DNA from 2 places in the Paenibacillus sp. 01T443 genome. Region 1 is predicted to be linked to the other one. Evidence: riboswitches for the same ligand, from Rfam matches in the RefSeq annotation. Region 1 holds a riboswitch; the other holds the start of a gene.
The links. A riboswitch is a leader RNA that binds a small molecule or an ion and turns the genes downstream of it on or off. The one in region 1 is predicted to bind cyclic di-GMP.
Positions count from the first base shown of each region.

Region 2: another riboswitch for cyclic di-GMP. It lies ahead of AC1DLI_RS06535 (LPXTG cell wall anchor domain-containing protein); the one in region 1 lies ahead of AC1DLI_RS15940 (methyl-accepting chemotaxis protein).

Region 1 covers NZ_JBFTPE010000008.1:444,910-448,282, forward strand. The annotation lists gene AC1DLI_RS15935 (HSP90 family protein) at 1-169, opposite strand, end outside; gene AC1DLI_RS15940 (methyl-accepting chemotaxis protein) at 337-2,103, opposite strand; cyclic di-GMP riboswitch class I at 2,189-2,273, opposite strand; gene AC1DLI_RS15945 (DUF1836 domain-containing protein) at 2,348-3,118, opposite strand.
Region 2 covers NZ_JBFTPE010000004.1:73,263-76,635, forward strand. The annotation lists gene AC1DLI_RS06525 (ATP-dependent helicase ComFA) at 1-642, opposite strand, end outside; gene AC1DLI_RS06530 (hypothetical protein) at 900-1,361, opposite strand; cyclic di-GMP riboswitch class II at 1,606-1,689, shown strand; gene AC1DLI_RS06535 (LPXTG cell wall anchor domain-containing protein) at 1,720-2,847, shown strand; gene AC1DLI_RS06540 (response regulator) at 2,998-3,373, opposite strand, start outside.

The DNA of each region.
Region 1 (3,373 bases):
CCACGCTTACGCGGGCATCAAAGCGATGACCGAGCCGTTTGCGTGCGGTCACTGCATCTACGCCATTTTGAAGAAGCTCCCTTACGAATACGCCGGGATTTGCATATAAATGCTTCGATAGAAGCTCAATCATGCCTTGTAAATTAACTTGAAAATTCAATTCGCTCATTTTATCTCCTATGGACGTTATGTCATTGATATAGATATCGGTAATACCTTTCGTTTTATTTCGTCATATTGCAGATTTATCCTTTTTTTCTTTATGAAGTAGCAGGCAGAAATAGCAACAAAGGACGATCAGCTCACGGCTAATCGTCCTTTATATGGTTATTTTGTTTATAACTTAAATACAGACGCCTTTTCCTTCAAATCCTGCGAGGAGCCTGTCAGCTTCTCTGCAAGCGTACGCAGCTCATCTGAAATATCATTTTGCTTAACGGACAGCTCACTCATATGCTCCATCTTTCCATTAACATCCGATGAAGTATTAAGAAGCTTGTCGACCGCTGATACAATGTGGGTCATACCGCTCGTAATTTCACTGATTGCCGTGGAGATTTCGCTCATTTGATCAGACAGCACGCTGCTTTGGGACTCCAATGCCTGAAACGTGCCGCTCGCCGTTTCCGAAGCCTGCCGCGTCGAATGAATCACATTCGAAAAGGTGCTGATCGTCCGGCTGCTTGCTGCTACATCACTTTGGATGAGTGATAATTCCTTCGTAATCTGCTTGGAAATGGAATCCGTTTGGCTGGACAACTTTCTAATTTCCTCTGCCACGACTGCAAAACCGCGGCCATGTTCGCCTGCTCTTGCCGATTCAATGGATGCGTTCAGCGACAGCAGATTCGTCTGGGTATTTAAATCTTGGATGCCATTCAAAAATTTCGATACATTATTATAACGGTCATTCATCGATTCGAACGCTTCCGTGAGCTTAGCGAACTGCTCAACGGTCTCGTTGACCATGGTTACGACTCCAGCCATCTGGTGGGAACCGTTCTGCGAGGACTGTTTCATTTGGCGCATATCATTGTTTATGTACTCGCTTGATGCAGCGATTTGCTCAGAGCTCGCGGAAATTTGCTCGGTTACCGCTGAAATGGATGATGCATCGTCATATTGGGAGAGCAATGCCTCTCGGCCTAGATCCACTTGGCCTTTCACATCTTCCGAAGCCTTACGGTTGCTGCCGATCATCGTATCCATATTGCGCGAAACATGCAGCACCGACTCGCTCACCTGAAGCGTCGCGCTTATCGTATCACGTAAATTGTCGCCCATTTCAGCTAAGGCTTGATCGATTTCTCCGAATTCATCGGTGCGTACGAGCTTCTCTTGACTTGTAAAATCATTACTGCCGTATGCACGAATACGACGTGTAATACCCGCAAGCCCCGTTTTGATGGATTGCGTAACGCTAAAAATCATGATGGCTGGCAGCACAGCGAGCAAAATTACATTGACGAGAACAATAATGTTTGCGCTGGATACATCCTGATTCAAATTGTTCTGAGTGATACTCGCGTCATGGGTTAAACGCTCGTGCATAGTGTCGTTCGAGTAGTTCAGAATGACCGTATATACGCTGATCAAATTACTAATTCGCAGTGATTTTTCTTCTGCCGTCAATCCAGTAATATCGGTATTCGTTTGCTGTAAATTGTCAAAGGCCAGGCGGATTACGCCGACTTGATTAGCATACAAGGGACCGTCTTCAACAGCCGGAGGGTATTTCTTATCCATTTCAATAAGCTGTTTTTCTAATTCTTCAATATTGGCTGGCAGGGTTTCCAAATCCTTCATGATCGCAGTTGCGTCGCTTTTGCCATTCTCGATCGCATCAACCATTAACAGCATTGCCTTCAGCAGTTTATTAGAGATGCCTTGATAATTGCGTTCCGCGCGGGACAACTGCTCTGAATCCTCAATTGATCCGGCAACCGAAACATTTTGAAAATAAATAAATATGCCGGAACCTACATTAAAAAGAGTAATGATTGCTGTAATAACCAATAACCTGGCCGTTATTTTCCTCATTCTCAGTTTCTTTGACAGCTTGCCCATCTTGCCCGTTCTCCCCAACCATGCCTTTAAATCCATCCGTCTTTCTCTCCTCGGTCTCTCTAAAAAAGCAAAAAAGCTACCCAGCCACAGGAGGCGGATAGCTTTTTTAGCTTTATATCCTTCCGGCGGTCTGGCAGCCATAGCACATACACCTTAGGCCCATAACTTTGCGTCCTTGCCTTTCGGCAAGTTTGCCATTTTCAGATTGTCTATGTTTGTATTTACAACATAAACCAGTATAGGACATATCAGAGAGTCTGTACATACCTTTAGAACTAATTTATTCGGGACTTAGAAACAAAGTCGCATTACAATAACGTCTTGACAAGGAATGAAAATAGGACGTTTGTATCGAAATGACCGAGATCAGCAAAATATTGCGCACGGCCTCCCATTGATTCTCTGTTAGATTCGGCAGCCTGTTCGCAAATTGATTCGCTGACAAACGAATAGCCTGCTCCGTCAATAAATCCTGATGCGGATTTTCCTTCAAATGACCGGATATATCGAGAAGCTGATCGTTATTCGCATCCAGCTCTTCAAACATACTGGTATAAGATGCATATAATTCTAAAGGACCGACTAAATCATCCGTTTCGTCCTCTGGCTTCTTAAATACGATCTCAAATAGCTTGCGAATAGATTCAAAATCAAGATTTGACTTTAAATCATCAATAATGAACAATAACGCGGCTTGATTTAGAGAATATTTTTTCCCTGCCTTCGGACAATCGAAATAAGGTTTAAAATCTCGCTTTACCCAATTTTGCATGGATGTAATCGACAGATTGGAATATTCGATTAACTGGCCGAGCGCAGCAATCTCATGAAGCGAGAAGCCTTTCAGCTCATTGCCTTTTATAAGCTTCTCAATAATTGGAGGCAGCAGCGTAGACAGAAATGCAGGCAATCCCGCGCCCTTCTCCAAATCGTATTGATGAGTTTTTGTCCATGCGGCTTGCAGCACCTGCAGAGGCTTCTGATTATGCTTTCCATCTAAGGAGAGCAGCAAGCAAGCCATCTCTTTTCGAGTAAGCGTAAAGGACTCCATTTCCGTTCCTCCTCGCGCTTTCTTCATACGTTCTTATATTATAAGTTCATATGAACTCATCATATGCCGGAGAATGATACTTGTAAAGGCTCGAAAATCAATGAGAATAAGCTTTTCCATCTCGTAAAATCGCTCTAAAAGCGCATAAAAGGCTGTTACCGTTGGATACGGCGTTTGTCATAAGCTGTAATCATTCGTTATAGTAGAACATAAGAATACAAAAATATAAATATAAAAGGGTAGTGAGAAACGAAA
Region 2 (3,373 bases), on a different contig from region 1:
GGCGTGCGCCTCGCTTCGCAACAGCGCACGTCCCTGCAGCATGTCCGCGGCACGGCTCGCCCCTGCCGCGATTTCTCCCAGCTCCACCGCACGGCTCGCCCCCGCCGCGATTTCTCTCAGCTCCGCTGCACGCTTAGTTCCAGCCGTGGTTTCTCCCAGCTCCGCTGCGCTTTTGATCTCCCCCTTTGGCCGATCCCACCGCTCAGCCAAACCTAGCAAACCCTCTATGCCCAGCCCCGTTTGCCGCTTTGTCCGGCTTCCAATCCGCCACCACTGGCCAGAACCTGCTGTCCCTTCTTCATTTTGCGCATTTCTCTTCGCCTCCTTCGCACAAGCCATCAGCAGCTCCAACGCATCGCAGCCGATATCCGACCTTCCCTCATCGAAGATATACTGCTCTAAATGCACGATTTTCCCGCGTTTTCGCTTCATCGCTGCTTCCCAAAGCTCCACCACAAGGCAAGCATCACCAAGCGGCAGCGCTTCAAGCAGCAGCCAGCCTGTATCCGCAGTTTTCTCATTCAGACAGCCCGCCTCACCGAAATCGCCGTTCATCCAGAAATGCTTATCCAGAGCTGCTTGAATCGTCGCGCGTGCCTGCCAGCATCCGCGTACCTTTACAACATACACCTGAGCCTTCATCTTCCTTCCCCCTCTGTTCCTTCATCATCCGGCGCTTTTCATTTATAAACGAAACGTATAAATTCTTATAAATGAACACAAGCATAAACGGCTGTAGCCGTCTTTTGTCGGCAAAAGCTCGTTTCGCGGAGATATATAAGCAGATTTATAAGTAAAAACTTATAAAGTCTTATATATAAAAAAAAGCACACCCAACCACGCAGAATGCGTCATTGAGTGTGCTTCACTCCGAATATTCAATTACGGCAAATTATATACTAAAATGGCATTTTCGACAAATCCGACGGGTTTTGCAAATCAATCAGCACCGCGTGGTCTGCATTCGATACGATTCCTTCTGCCTGAAGCAGCCACAGCAGTTGGGTACCATCCACAGCTTTCGTTTGCGAACGCTTACTATCCTCGTTTTCGGTTAGAGGTTCCGACCCTTTGGCATGCACCCTGACTTCCTTGCCGTCTCTCGATAAGCGCTCAACAATAGCAAGCGTTTCATCCGTTACCCCGTGGTCGACAATCGTCAACCGAACATCCTTGCCCATCCGCCGCGAAAAAGAAAACAACGAGCGCACATACCATTCCATATTTTTTTGCCGAACGCCCGCAACAAGTACGTAATGTTTGCTGGATTGCTGCCTTCCTCGCCGAATCCGATAAGCCAGATGCACCGACAATGCAGCCACGGCATAAATGCCAATAACCAAAAGTAGAAGCTCAAACATGGCGGCCACCTCCTCTTTGTGACACTATATGCTAGGAAGAGCCCACTGGTTCCGCAATGGGAGGACAAGGCGAAAAATGTATGTTGTATCAAAAAGGTCTTTTCTCTCGATTATTAATAGTCAAATTCCGACAAAGAAACACCCTTGAGCAATTTACAATATATGTTATCATTTTACTACGTATCCTTGCATATATAAGATATGCACGCGAATGGAAAGGAAGCGGCGTCTTACACATTTTCAGAATAGCTAGGGAAGCGATGAAGTATAATCTGCATATGGACACTTGGATTATATGGAGCTAATAGTGTAACCGGCCCTCTTAGAACCCACTACCTATCTAAGAGGAGAGTGAATGATGCGTTATTTTAAAAAGCAGCTTTCTTTAAGCATGGCCCTGATCTTGATTTTTTCCTTAGCGCTTGGTTCTCTTGTTATGGCCGAAGGTCAGGATAATGGAGGTGCGACTTTAGCAGACCCCTTAATTGAGAACACCTGCGAGAGCTACTCATCCAACCGGGATCATGTCTTAGCAAACCAAACCAATATCGTAGACAATGGCGACGGCACGGCGACTGCGTCCTTTAGGACCACACAGGATTGCGTAAGAGTAAGCTTCTCCTCCTATGCGGGCCCTGCTGACTGGACTCCAGGTCCAGGCGATACGACAATACCTTACCTCAAACAAGTGTATTTTGATGGGCCGTCCATTGTATATCCGAAGGCTGGCAGCTATTCCATCACCATTGACATTCCGGTATGTCTTCCTTATCAGCTGGACATTTATAGCGGTGATCTGATTACCCAGTTAGGCGTTGGCGCCCACGGCGACAAAATTAAAGCCTGGAAGCTAAAGCTTCAAAACACTTGCACGGAGCCGACGCCAACACCGACTCCTACACCAACGCCAACACCTACATCTACACCTGAAACCACACCATCATCTACACCTTCATCTACACCTGAATCCACACCATCGTCTACACCTTCATCTACACCTGAAACGACACCATCGTCTACGCCTTCATCTACACCTGAAACGACACCATCGTCTACACCTTCATCTACGCCTGAAACGACACCATCGTCTACGCCTTCATCTACACCTGAAACCACACCATCGTCCACTCCTTCATCTACACCTGAAACGACACCATCGTCTACGCCTTCATCTACACCTGAAACCACACCATCGTCTACGCCTACTGTGACGCCTACTACAACAGCAACCTCATCACCGACCGTCTCGCCATCGCCCGAAGTAACGCCCTTAATTGAAATTGACGATGAGGAACCCCCAATCGGAGGCATAGGCGGAGAGATCGATTCCGAAGTTGATACCGTTATCGATTCCCAGGATGAGCAAGTTCCGCTGGCTACGCTTCCGAAAACCGGCGATTCCAGCCCGACTCCTTATTATTTAATCGGTGCCTTTGCGCTTACAGCCGGCTTTATCTCGCTTCGTAAGCAAAGACAAAGAAAATAAAGTCTCTTTCCCTCGTGCTCCGGCGCTGCGTTATGAGCAGCCTCGGAGTGCTTCTCATTCACTGTGGTTTAGCATCATTTTCTTGTATTCTTATATACAAAAAAATCCCGCATCAGAAGATACGGGATTTTGCTCTGCAATTAATAATGATTACAAGGTCACCCAGCCATATTTAATGGACTGAATAACGGCTTGAGTACGGTCGTCTACTTCCATCTTTTGCAAAATGCTGCTCACATGGTTTTTTACCGTTTTTTCGCTGATAAACAAAAACTCCCCAATCAGCTTATTGCTTTTGCCCTCGGCCATTAATCTAAGAACCTCCGCCTCACGGCGTGTTAACGGGCTCTCATCGCCTGCAACGAATTTCACTCCCGGCTCTTGGGCGGCTGCTGCGCCTGAAACGATTCCCATCTCGTCTAAATAAGTCATACGGCGAAGCTGATTGATCAGCTTGCCAGTTACTTTAGGATGGATGTAGGCATGGCCTTGAACGACGGAGCGAATAGCATTAATCAGCGATTCA